DNA from 2 places in the Gordonia sp. CPCC 205515 genome. Region 2 is predicted to be linked to the other one. Evidence: predicted binding sites of a transcription regulator. Region 2 holds the regulator's gene; the other holds the start of a gene.

Region 1 (6,354 bases), on a different contig from region 2:
AGATCGGTGCGTCGAGTCGTGATATCCGACTGACCACCACCGTCTCTGTCGCCGGCGACGGGGCGACGGCACCACTCGGTCGGTCGTCGACGCTCGGCGAAATCCTCGACGACCCCACTGCAGGCCCGGTCCTCCGAAAACGCGTCGCGGCAACGATGGGCATAGACGATCTCGATCCGACGATGCTGATGCTGGTGTCGTCGTTCCCACTCGGCCGGATCGCGCCCATGCTCGGTCTCGACGCCGCTGCGCTGGATGAGTTGTTGGGGTCGGTGGAGCACTGAGGAGGCCGTTTTGATCCCTAGGTGCGAGGCGCCGCCGTTCCCCACGATCCTGAGCAGCGAGGCCCAGCCGTTCCCTACGATCCCTGAGGTGCGAGGCGCCGTCGTTTCCTACGGTCCCTGAGGTGCGAGGCGCCAGCCGAGCCACGAAGGGCACGTGACCCACACCCGAAACCCAGCACTCAACCAGAAGCATAGCGCCGCACCGTAATCCGCCCACCCCGCCCCGGCGCGGAGGCCACACCGCGCGAATGCCAGCGTTCGGCAGGGGCGTTGGTGGCTTCGATGGTGACGGTGCGTAACACCGTGCGCAGCACGATATCCATCTCCATGTGGGCGAACGCGGCGCCGATGCAGCGTCGCGTTCCGCCGCCGAAGGGGAGCCACGCCGCACCGGGTTTGGTGCCGAGGAAGCGGGAGGGGTCGAATCGTTCGGGGTCGGTGAACTCGCGGCTGTCGTCGTGCAGCAACGAGATGGCGACAAGGACGTTGTAGCCCTGAGGGATTCGGTAGGGTCCGAGCTCCACCATGTCCGCGACCACGCTCCGGCCGGCGAAATCGATCACCGGGCGTGCGCGCTGGGTTTCCAGGATGGTCGCGGTGCGGAGGTCGTTGTCGTCGGTCGCGGCCTCGGCGGTGAGATCGGCGAGCAGGGCCGGATGCCGGGAGATGCGTTCGAACGCCCACGCCAGGCTGGTCGCGGTGGTCTCGTGGCCGGCGACGAGCAGGGTGAGGAGTTCGTCGGCGATGTCGGCGTCGGTCATGGCGGTGCCGTGGTCGTAGCGGCTCGCAATCATGAGTGCCAGGATGTCGTCGCGCTCCTCGAGTCGGGAGTCGTTGCGCGTCTTGGTGATCAATCCGGCGATCAGCGAGTCGTACTGCGTGCGATAGGCGTCGAAGCGTCGTCGGGGATCTCGTGGGCCGAGCGGGACGGGCAGGTCGGGGAGGGTGGCCAGGCGGGATCCCGCCGTCACCATCGGCGGGATGAGTGTGCGTAACGAATCGAGGTCGTCGTCCTGGGCGCCGAATACCGTGCGCAGGATGACGTTCAGCGTGATCCGCATCATCGGTTCGAGGGTCCGGAGTGGGCGTCCGGCGGGCCATGACCGGATCTCGGCCAGCGTCTCGGCCTCCACGACCGCCTCGTAGCCTTTGATGCGTTTGCCATGCAGCGGTGGGGTCAGCAGTTTGCGGCGTCGACGGTGATCGGTGCCTTCGAGGGCGAACACCGACCCCGTGCCGAGGATTCGTCCGAGATGGGGGTGGACGTTGTGCACCACCTCGGTCGATGTGGTGAACAGTTGGCGGGCCAATGCCGGATCGGCGAGGATCACCACCCGGCCGAACAGTGGGATGTGAATGGTGAAAGCCCGGCCGTGGCGGCGGGTCAGGTGTGCGAGCATGCTTCGCCGCGCGGCGACGAATCCGAGACCCTGCACCACCACGGGTAGACGGGGACCCGGTGGGAGTGTCGTGGGCAGATGGTCGGCGTCGAGCAGGTCTACATGCGGTGAGTTCATCGGACCAGCACTCTTTCCAGGTCGGCCATGCGGTACGTGTGTGTACCACCTGACGGTACGCATGCGTACCGCCGACGGCAAGGGTGCGCGTCGTATCGTGTGAACTGTGTCCGAGGCCGTGGTGTCGCAACAGGTGTCGCCGGTGCGCCGACGTCTGCTGGATGCCATGACCACCTGCCTCATGGGCCAGGGCTACCGCTCGACGACCGTGGCTGACATCGTCCGCGTCGCGCAGACCTCGCGGCGCAGTTTCTATCAGGAGTTCGCGGACAAGCAGGCGTGTTTCGTCGAACTGTTGCGGACCACCAACGAATCCCTGGTGTCCGCGATCGTCGCCGGCGTCGACCCCGACGCCGAATGGAAAGTGCAGATTTGGCAGGCGGTGCATTCGTATGTGGAGGTGTGTGAGAAGCATCCGGAAGTGACCTGGAGCTGGATTCGGGAACTGCCGGCGCTCGGCGACGACGCCCGCGAGATCCAAGTCGAGGCGATGGAGTCGTTGATCGCGGTACTGGTGCCGCTGACGGCGACGCCCCGCATGCACGCGGCCGGCATCGCGCCGATGTCGCATGCCACCGCGGTGATGATCTGGGGCGGCATCCGCGAACTCGCCGCATCCGCGGTGGAACACGATCAGCCGCTGTCGTCCATCGTCGAACCTGCCGTGGCCGCGTGTATTGCGTTGGTGGGAGCCAATATCAATTGACCTGTCATCTTGCAGGACATCGGTGACACTTACGCATCAGGACACCGGTGACAGAGTGGGTGGTCTTGGTGGTGACACTTCATCACCAATGAGTCGGTGTCCGTGTTGGCGCGACCCCCGACAGGCACCTGACAGCATCTAGTTCCTGATGCGCTCTCGTCAGGTCCCCGTCCGCAATCTGTGAAGTCGCAGCTGAGTACGAGAGGAGAGGTCGAGGAGTGAGTGGTCTAGTCGTGATATCTGGTTGCTCCGGTGGCGGTAAATCGACGCTCTTGCGCGAACTCGCGCGTCGCGGCTACCGCACCGTTGACGAACCCGGCCGGCGGGTTGTCGAACACGAGCTCGCTACCGGCGGCAACGCGTTACCTTGGGCCGACGCACCGGCCTTCGCCAACAATTGCGCCAACCTTGCCGCCGCTGACATTGCCGCCGCGTCACATACGCCGGGTCCGTCATGGACGTTCTTCGATCGCGGCCTGGTAGACGCTGCGATCGCAATCCGTCACTACACCGGCACGGATGCGACGATCAGCCTCGACGCCTTGCGCAGCTACCACCACCGCGTGTTCTTCACACCGCCGTGGGAGGCGATCTGGTCCACAGACGACGCTCGCAGACATTCACTCGCCGAAGCAACCGCAGAATACGAGCGCCTCACCTGCGGTTACAAAGAACTTGGCTACCAGATCACCGTCCTGCCGCGCACCAGCGTGAACGACTGGGTTGATCAGACCCTGCGCGAACTACACGCCCAGCGCACCCAGGCTTAGAGGTCCTCCTCCTGCGGGCGGCGCGTCCTTCACTGGTAAAGGCTGAAGGAAACTGTAAAGGTCGTTTTCCGCGGGTGGGGTGAGGCGGTGAGTCAATACGGCCGCATTCAACGCTCAGTTTGTGGCCACCAAGACCACGCCGTCACCGAAGTCCTGACACGCCAACTGTCACCAATGTCCTGATGCAGAACCTTCACCGATGTCCCGATGCATCACACCATGTCAATTGACGGTTCACCCCTTGCCTCGAACGTTTGTGCGAGGTAGGCTATCGAACATCAGTTCGAGACACTTGAGGGGGTGAGGCTCGATGACCAGCGGTGAGGGTGGTGCGGAGATCGTCGGGCTGTACCGCGAGCTCGACGAGTTGGTGGACCGCATTGTGGCTGCGGAGAGCACCTCGGCGTCGCACGACGAGGTGCTGGCGGTCGCCGAATCCCATGAACGCTCCGCACGGCGGTTGGCCTATGTCGGGTTGCGGCGGGTGATGGATTGCTCGGATCGCGGGGTCCCGGAACGTGAGGGATTTAGTCGGCTCACCGACTTCATGGTGTTGCATCTGCGGATCACCGATCCGGGTCGGCGCCGCAAGTTGATGGCAGCGTTGTTGTCGATGTACTCGTTGACCGGGGAACTCGTGGACCCGAAGCTGCCGAATCTTGCGGCGGCGTTCGCCGAGGGGGCGATCGGTCCCGAGCATGTGTTGACGGTGATCAAGATTCTCGACAAGATCCCGACTGGGGTGGAACCCGAGTTGCGGGACAAGGCCGAAGAGGTGATGGCCGGCTACGCCCGCGACCATGAGCCCAAAGAGCTGATCGTGCTGGGTGCCGAGTTGTTGGGGCACCTCGACCCCGATGGCACCCTCACCGACGACAAAGACCGGGCGCGGCGCCGCAGTCTCGAACTCTCGAAGCAGGACGCCCAGTTGATGAGCACCCTGGAAGGACATCTCGATCCGGTCACCCGGGCCCTGCTCGATGTGGTGTTCGCGGCGTGGGCGGCTCCCGGGATGAACATGCCCGGAGATCCGGACTCGCCGCAGGGCAGCCGCGATGACGTTGACATCGAGGTGTTGAAGAAGGCGGCCGAGCGGGACTACCGGACTCCGGCGCAACGTAATCATGATGCGTTGCACGCACTGTTGGATGCGGTCGTCAACGGCGGCGTCCTCGGTAAATCCCATCGGGGGTTGCCTCCGCATCTGATCATCTCCATCACCGACACCGCCCTGCGCGAACAGGCCGGGGTGGCCACCACCGCCAGTGGTGCGCTGCTGCCGATCTCGGATGTGATCGAGTTGGCCGCCGAGGCGCAGCAGCACTTGGCTGTTTTCTCCGGGCACAGTGCCGAGCCGCTGTATCTGGGTCAGGCCAACCGGTTTGCCAATCAAGCACAGCGGTTCATGTTGTTCGCCCGGGACGGGGCGGTGTGTACGTGTCCGAATTGCACGCAGCCGTTCACTCATCTCGAAGCTCATCATGCGGAGAAGGATTGGGCGCAGGGCGGGTTCACCGATGTCATCGACCTGGCAGGTGCGTGCGGCAAACACAATCGGATGGTCGGGGACAAGCCGGGTCAGTGGTCGACCCACATCATCAAAGACGGCCCCGATGCCGGGCGTCCCGCGTGGGTGCGTAACGGGCGTGACGGGCGGCGGGGGAAGCCGCGGGTCAACCGCAACGGGATCGTCGGTGCGGAGTTGGCCAGCCGGTTGCGGGAACGGGACCGGCCACCGGACAAGGAGAAGAACTCGCGGACAGTCGAATCCGCGCCCAGTACCGGACCGCCGGTGAAGCCCGAAGAGCGACGACGCGTGCCGCGGTTGATTGCGTCGGGATGGGCGGTCAACACCCTCGAGCTGTAACCGTCCCCGCTCCCTGAGGAGGTCCGGAGCGCTAGCGGAGGGCCGTCTCCTCCCGCTCCCTGAGGAGGTCCGGAGCGCTAGCGGAGGGCCGTCTCGAAGGGTCATGGAGGGTCTCTCACCAGGCCCTTCGTGGCTCGTCGCTAACGCTCCTCACACCTCAGGGAGCGGTCGTGGCTCTTCGCTAGCTGTAACACCCAGGGATCGGTCGTGGCTCGTCGCTAACGCTCCTCACACCTCAGGGGCCGGGGTGGGGGCGGTTGCTGCGGGCTTGGCCGGCAAGGCCACGCAGATGACGATCGCGACCACGGTGAAGCCGACCGCCCACCAGAACGCGACGTCGAAGGCATGCGCACGATCGGCGAGGCTGTGGGCGCCGGCGACGCTGGACTCGAGGATCACCGCCAGCAACGCGGTGCCGAACGCGCCGCCGACCTGCTGGGCGAGGCGGGTGATGATGCTCGCGTGCGGTATCTCGGCGCGGTCGAGGCCGATATAGGCGACCGCCATCACCGGGATCATCACCGCGCCCATCCCGAAGCCGCGGACCAGCAGGACCGCCATCAGCCACCATTGGCTCGTGTCGGCGTCGGCGAGCGCGAACGGGATGGTCGCGGCACCCATGATGACGAACCCGACGGTGGCCACCACGCGGGCGCCGATGGCATCGGTGTACTTGCCGGCCAGGGTTCGGCTCAGCAAGGCGCCAACGCCCTGCGGAATCAGTAGCAGCGCCGCCTTGAGTGCGTCGGTACCGTGCACGATCTGGAAAAACAACGGCAACAACAACATCGAACCGTACAGCGAAGCGCCGGAGAGGAACAGTACGGCCGACGACGAACCGACCGAACGGCGTGCCAGCAGGCTGACGTCGACGAGGGCGGTCGCCGGGCGCCGGGTCGCCCACACGACGAACGCCGCCAGCAGGGCGATGCCCAAGAGGATCGGCAGCCACGCGTCGGTCCGGGCGAAACCGCCGTCGCCGTGCACGTTCGAGAGTCCGTAGAGGATGCCGACGAGGCCGGGGGAGGCTAGGAGTAGGCCGACGGTGTCCAGTCGCGCCCGTCCGGTGGGCTCGTCGGCCGGGAGGAACTTCCACGCCAACGCGAAACCGATGACGCAGAACGGCACGTTCACCCAGAACAGCCATGGCCAGTCGCCCCAGTTGAGGATGATGCCGCCGACCACCGGACCCAGGATGGGGCCGAGGGCG
Region 2 (6,354 bases):
TCCTGTAACTTGATTCACAGAAGATGCTTTTCGACACCACATGGCACACCGGGATGCGCGGGCGGTTCACCGACGCGAAGGGATGTCCGTGTGGTCGTATTGACAGGTGGCCGCAACCGGCCGACCAACGAATGTGAGAAAGGGTGCTGCGGTGGGTCAGACACAGGTACTGAACGGAACTCCGGTGGTCAGCGGAAAGGCCTACGGTCCCGCGGTCTGGCCGGGTGAACGGCCCGTCTACGACCCCGAAGCGATGGCGTCGACGATCGCCGAGGAGGAGCGCGAGGTCGAGTCGAGACGCTTCACCGACGCTGCCGCGGCCGTCGCCGGCCGGCTGCGCGATCGGGCGTCACACGCCTCCGGCGCTGCCGCCGAGGTGCTCACCGCCACCGCCGGACTCGCGGAGGACCGCGGCTGGGTGGGGGCGACCACCGCGCTGATCAAGAAGGGCACGCCGGCGCCGGCGGCGGCCATCGCGTCGACGGAACAGTTCGTCGAGATGTTCACCAAGGTGGGCGGCCTGATGGCCGAGCGGGTCACCGACCTCAAGGACGTGCGCGATCGGATCGTCGCCGAGTTGCTGGGCGTTCCCGAACCAGGAGTACCCGAACCCGACGTCGCATCGGTGCTGCTGGCCGACGACCTCGCGCCCGCGGACACTGCGGGACTGGACCCGGCCTTGATCATCGCGCTGGTGACCCGGCTCGGCGGACCCACCAGCCATACCGCCATCATCGCCCGCCAGTTGGGTATCCCGTGTGTGGTCGCGGTATCCGGCCTCACCGATGTCCCGGTCGGCGCTCCGGTGCTGGTCGATGGCACGGCCGGCACCATCGAGGTGTCCCCGGACGAGGCGACCGCGGTCGCCGCAGTCGAACAGAGCCGTAAAGAGGCCGAGGCGGTCAAGTCGTGGACGGGACCCGGTCGAACCTCCGACGGTCATGAGGTGCTGGTGGTGGCCAACGTCGCCGACGGGGCGTCGGCCCGCACGGCGACGTCGTTCCCGGTGGAAGGTGTTGGCCTGTTCCGCACCGAGTTGGCGTTCCTCGATCGGCCGGACGAACCGTCGGTGGAGGAGCAGACGGCGCTCTACAAAGAGGTTCTCGACGCGTTCGACGGCCAGAAGGTGGTCATCCGGACCCTGGACGCCGGCTCGGACAAGCCGCTGAAGTTCGTCACGAAGCTCGACGAGCCGAATCCGTCACTCGGCGTGCGCGGCAACCGTATTGCCACCGACAACCCGCAGATCCGCGAACATCAGCTCGACGCCATCGCCGCCGCAGGCAAGGCCAGCGGCAACACGCCGTGGGTGATGGCACCGATGATCGCGACGCCGGCCGAAGCCGCCGAGTTCGCGGCGCAGGTCCGGGAGCGCGGCATGATCGCCGGCGTGATGGTCGAGGTCCCGGCCGCGGCCATCTTGGCCCCCGCGATCCTGGCCGAGGTCGACTTCGTCTCGATCGGCACCAACGATCTGACGCAGTACACGATGGCCGCCGACCGCATGTCGCCGGAGCTTGCCGGGCTCACCGACCCGTGGCAACCCGCGGCGCTGCACCTCATCCACAGTGTGGGGCAGGCGGGCGTCGCGGCAGGCAAATCGGTCGGTGTGTGCGGTGAGGCAGCTGCCGATCCGCTCCTCGCGTGCGTGTTGGTGGGCCTCGGCGTGAACTCGCTCTCGGCCGCGCCGGCCGCGTCCGCGGCCGTTGGTGCACGGCTGTCGGGCGTCACTCTCGACCAGTGCCGAAAAGCCGCCGAGGCCGTGCTGGCCACCACCGATCCGGTGGCCGCACGGGCCGCCGCCACCGCCGCGCTGGCGGACTGACCCCGGGGCCGGGAATGATGCGGCGGGTGCCGGGCCGGTGGCTCAGACCCGCCGCATCACCGTGACGACCTTGCCCAGGATCGCCGCGTCGTCGCCGGGGATCGGCTCGAACAGGGCGTTGTGTGGCATCAGCCAGATGTGCCCGTTCTTGCGCTTGAACGTCTTGACGGTGGCCTCGCCATCGATCATCGCGGCGACGATGTCGCCGTTGTCGGCGACGCTCTGCTGACGCACCACCACCCAATCCCCGTCGCAGATCGCCGCGTCGATCATCGACTCGCCGACCACCTTCAACAGGAACAGCGATCCCTCGCCGACCAATTCGCGGGGCAGCGGAAAGACGTCCTCCACTGCTTCTTCGGCGAGGATCGGGCCGCCTGCCGCAATCCGTCCGAGCACCGGCACGAACGCCGGGGTCGGCAAGGGCGTGCCGTCGGCCGCAGCGCTGCCACCCGGCGGGTTGTTGTGCTCGCCGTCGGAGATGTTCACCGCGCGCGGCCGATTGTGGTCGCGCTTGAGGAGACCTTTGCGCTCGAGTGTGCGCAGTTGATGGGCCACCGACGACGTCGAGGTGAGCCCCACCGCGTCGCCGATCTCGCGGATGCTCGGCGGGTACCCGCGCTCACGCACGGATTGCCGGATGTAGTCGAGCACTCCGCGCTGGCGCGGGGTCAGGGATGCCTCGGCGGTCTCCGGGTCCTGGGCGCCGGCCGCCGGGCCGGTGGTGGCCTGGCCGGTATGCCGGGCGTCGTGCCCGCCGGACTTGTTGCTCATCGGTGAGTCCTTCCTCTCGGTCGGGAACTGGTTCGGGTTGCGAAACGGCTGGTCGTTCGAGTGGTACAGCGCCGACAGTAGCCGAAGTCACCGACATGTTCAAACATGTGTTCGAGGTGTTTTGCGGTTTGTCGCGACTTTGTCGGAGGGGCGTGCTAAAACTCGAACATACGTTTTATCGATCACGTGTTCGACGTTCACGTGTTCGAACCGACACCCTCCGGAGGACACCATGAGCACCGCCACCATCACCCGCACCGCAGCCCCGACCAGCTCCGCAGCTCTTACCGGTACCGCCGCCCCGAAGGGTCGCGTGCGCGCCACCAGGGTCGGTGATCGCCCGGTGCGGGGAGTCGAACCCGCGTTCGGTCGTCCGGCAGACGGACGGCCGCTCGGCCCGCTGCCCGCGACGCCGCGGGTGCGGGGCAGCCGGTGCGCGGCCCCGGCGTCGAGTCTGCGCGCGTCACAGCAGGCGGGTGCGGTGGCAGAGCCCCGCCCGACCGTCGCCCGCCGGGTCTACGCCCGCCGCCGCGCCGCAGCCGTGGCCGTGCTGGTCGGCGTGGCGCTCGCCGGGCTGGTGTGGGTGGTCGCGATCGTCGGTTCCGGCTACGCCGCGTCGGTCGCGCCCGCACCCATCGGCACCGAGGTGGTGCACGTGCGGTCGGGCGATTCGCTGACGTCGATTGCCGAGCGGATCGCCCCCGACGTGCCGCGGCAGGCCGTCATCGACGAGATCGTGGCCCGCAACGACCTGTCCGGCGCCGGACTGCATGTGGGGCAGGCGCTGGTCGCGCCCGCGTACCGGTGACGCGTGGGCGGTATTCTCGGGGGCATGCGCTGCCCGTTTTGTAAGAACGAGGACACCAAGGTCATCGATTCACGCGTCGCCGATGAAGGCCAGGCGATCCGTCGCCGCCGGTCGTGTGCACAGTGCGGGCGCCGGTTCTCCACCGTCGAGAGCGCCGTCCTGTCGGTGGTGAAGCGCAATGGTGTCACCGAGCCGTTCAGCCGCGAGAAGGTGATGCGCGGCGTGCGTCGCGCCTGCCAGGGCCGTGCCGTCGAAGAGGACGCGCTGGCCAAACTCGCACAACAGGTGGAGGACACCGTCCGGCAGTCCGGGTCCGCGGAAATCCCCAGCAACGAGGTCGGGCTGGCGATCTTGCGTCCCCTGCGCGACCTCGACGAGGTCGCCTACCTCAGGTTCGCATCGGTCTACCGCTCGTTCGACTCGATCGAGGACTTCCAGCACGAGATCGACGATCTGCGAGGCGTGTCCTCGTCCGTGGACGACCCGATGTCCCCGTCGGCCGACGACCAGATCTCAACCGAATCCGTCCAGAGCTCGTAACGCCCGCTTCTCCGAGATGGGGTAGGCGGTGCCCAGCCGTTGGGCGAACAGTCCGACACGCAGTTCCTCCACCGTCCAGTGAGCGAACTCGTTGAATGTGTCGCGGTGTGCCGCCGGCAATTGATTCAGTCGACGATTCCAGTGCGCGACAACCCGATCCACGGCATTGACGCCCTCCCGATCCCGAGTCGCGGCCGCCGGCAGATCGGCGAGGCGGACGGCTGCACCCTGCAGATACCGGGGCAGGTGCTGCAGATGCCTGCGAGGTGTGGCCGCGACGAATCCGTCGAACACCAGATGGTCGAGTTGGTCGGCGACGTCGTCGGCGGCGAGATGCCCGGTGAGGCGTTCGATCTCGCGCCGGACTGCGGGCAGTTCCCGCAGGGTGGCGGTGGCGAGTGCGAAATACTCGGGCGCGGTATCGCTGACCGTCGGGCGGATGGTGTCGCGCAGTTGCTCGAACTGCTGCGGTGATCGGATCGCGGACAGGTTGCGGTCCGCGACCGCGTCGCGGATGGCGCGGCGCGTGCAGTCGGCGACGAGATCCTCGATCCGCGCGTACGGACTCTGGCTCAGCGCGAGTCGGCCGGCGGGGTCGAGGCCCGAGGTGATCTTCTTGGACAGTGCCGGCAGCGCGCGTTCGAGCAGGGCGATGATCCCGCGGGTCATCCGCACGTCGCGGTCCGCCTCCGATGCGACATCGAGCACCGACACGCCGGCCGGCCGTCTACTCGGATCGGTGACGACCTGCAGCGTCGGGTAGCGGGTGATGATCTGCCCCGCGACGGTGGTGGTGGCCGTCGGCGCGAGGGTGCCGATGCCGTCGGCGGTCCAGGTGGTGAAGACGGGTCGCTGCGGGTCGTCGTCGGACCGATCACCGAAGCGCTTCTTCAACTCCGGGAGGGATTTGCCGCTGCCTTGGACGGTGCCGGAGCGGTCGACGACGGCGAAGTTCATCGTCAGGTGGGGCGGCAGGCGGGTGGCGTCGAAGTCGCCGGGGGAGATGGTCATCGTGGTGATCGTCGACAGCTCGCGCGCCAGCCCGCTGATCAGTGGTTCGGCGCGCGGGGTGAGCCGCGACAGCGCGAGGTCGGCGAAGCGTTGCGCGGGTGCCATCGACTTGCGCAGCGCCTTGGGCAGGGTCTTGACGAGTTCGGTGGCCAGGTCGGACCGCAAACCCGGTACCAGCCAATCGAATCCGGCCGGCCGGACATGTTCCAGGAGCGGCCGCGGGATGACCACGGTGACACCGTCGTCGGGATCGCCCGGCTCGAATCGGTAGCGCAACTCGAAGCGGGTCTCACCCTGTTGCCAGGCGCCGGGGAAGTCGGTGTCGGCCACCGCGACATCGGCCGCGACGTCCTCGGGCTTGAGATCCAGCAGGTCGGGCTGGGTGCGTCGGGTCTTCTTCCACCAGGTGTCGAAGTGTCGGGCAGAGACCACTTCGGCACCGACGCGCTCATCGTAGAAGTCGAACAGTTGCTGCTCGCTGATCACCACGTCGCGTCGGCGGGCACGGTGCTCGACGTCGGCGGCCGCGTCGAGGAGATCCCGATTGTGTTCGAAGAAGGCATGATTGGTGCGCCAGTCGCCTTCGACGAGGGCATGCCGCAGGAACATCTCCCGGGAGGTGACCGGGTCGATGGTGCCGAACGGCACCCGCCGCTGCGCGACGAGGGTGACCCCGTACAGGGTGACCCGCTCATACGCCATCGCCGCCCCGCGTTTGGACGACCAGTGCGGTTCGCTGTAATTGCGGCGGACCAGATCGCCGGCGAGTTTCTCCGCCCACAGCGGGTCGATGCCGGCGACCGTGTGCGCGAACAGTCGGGAGGTCTCCATGACCTCGGCCGCCATGATGAACTGCGGCGGCTTCCGCGACAACGAGGAACCGGGGAAGATCGCGACGGTGGTGTTGCGGGCGCCGGTGTATTCGCGGGAGTCGCCGTTGCGGGCGGCGATGTTGCCGAGCAATCCGGACAGGATCGAACGGTGGATGGCGTCGGCGTCGCGGCTGGTCGCCGTCGTGGCCCAGTCGAGGTCGGACACGATCCGGGAGAGCTGCCGATGGAGTTCCCGCCACTCCCGGATCCGCAGGAAGTGCAGGAACTCGCGTTCGCAGGTGCGTCGGAACTGATTGTTGGACAGCTCTTTTCGACGCTCGTCGAGATAGTCCCAGAGCTGCAGAAAGCCCAGGAACTCCGAGCCGGGTACCGCGAACCGGCGGTGGGCGGCGTCGGCGGCCTCCCGATGGTCGGACGGTCGTTCCCGGACATCGGGGATGGACAGGGCCGCCGCGATCACCAGGACGTGATCGAGACAGCCGAGTTCGTGTGCGGCGATGAGCATCCGGGCCAGCCGCGGGTCGACGGGGATGCGGGCCATGTCGCGGCCGACGGGGGTGAGG

Evidence for each region. The regulator LexA, encoded in region 2, represses DNA repair genes until DNA is damaged. The targets are predictions, from matches to a motif close to CGAACANNTGTTCG.
Region 1: a site for LexA is predicted at 3,550-3,563, ahead of AAFP30_RS01820 (DUF222 domain-containing protein). Genes of this name have one in related genera too.

Annotation. Positions count from the first base shown of each region.
Region 1 covers NZ_JBCLVJ010000002.1:330,179-336,532, forward strand. Annotated here, with positions in the region: gene AAFP30_RS01800 (glycoside hydrolase family 3 C-terminal domain-containing protein) at 1-284, shown strand, start outside; gene AAFP30_RS01805 (cytochrome P450) at 464-1,801, opposite strand; gene AAFP30_RS01810 (TetR/AcrR family transcriptional regulator) at 1,908-2,507, shown strand; gene AAFP30_RS01815 (AAA family ATPase) at 2,741-3,277, shown strand; gene AAFP30_RS01820 (DUF222 domain-containing protein) at 3,588-5,144, shown strand; gene AAFP30_RS01825 (MDR family MFS transporter) at 5,373-6,354, opposite strand, start outside.
Region 2 covers NZ_JBCLVJ010000021.1:63,270-69,623, forward strand. Annotated here, with positions in the region: gene AAFP30_RS26425 (phosphoenolpyruvate--protein phosphotransferase) at 152-1,825, shown strand; gene lexA (transcriptional repressor LexA) at 1,868-2,599, opposite strand; gene AAFP30_RS26435 (LysM peptidoglycan-binding domain-containing protein) at 2,832-3,407, shown strand; gene nrdR (transcriptional regulator NrdR) at 3,432-3,947, shown strand; gene hrpA (ATP-dependent RNA helicase HrpA) at 3,921-6,354, opposite strand, start outside.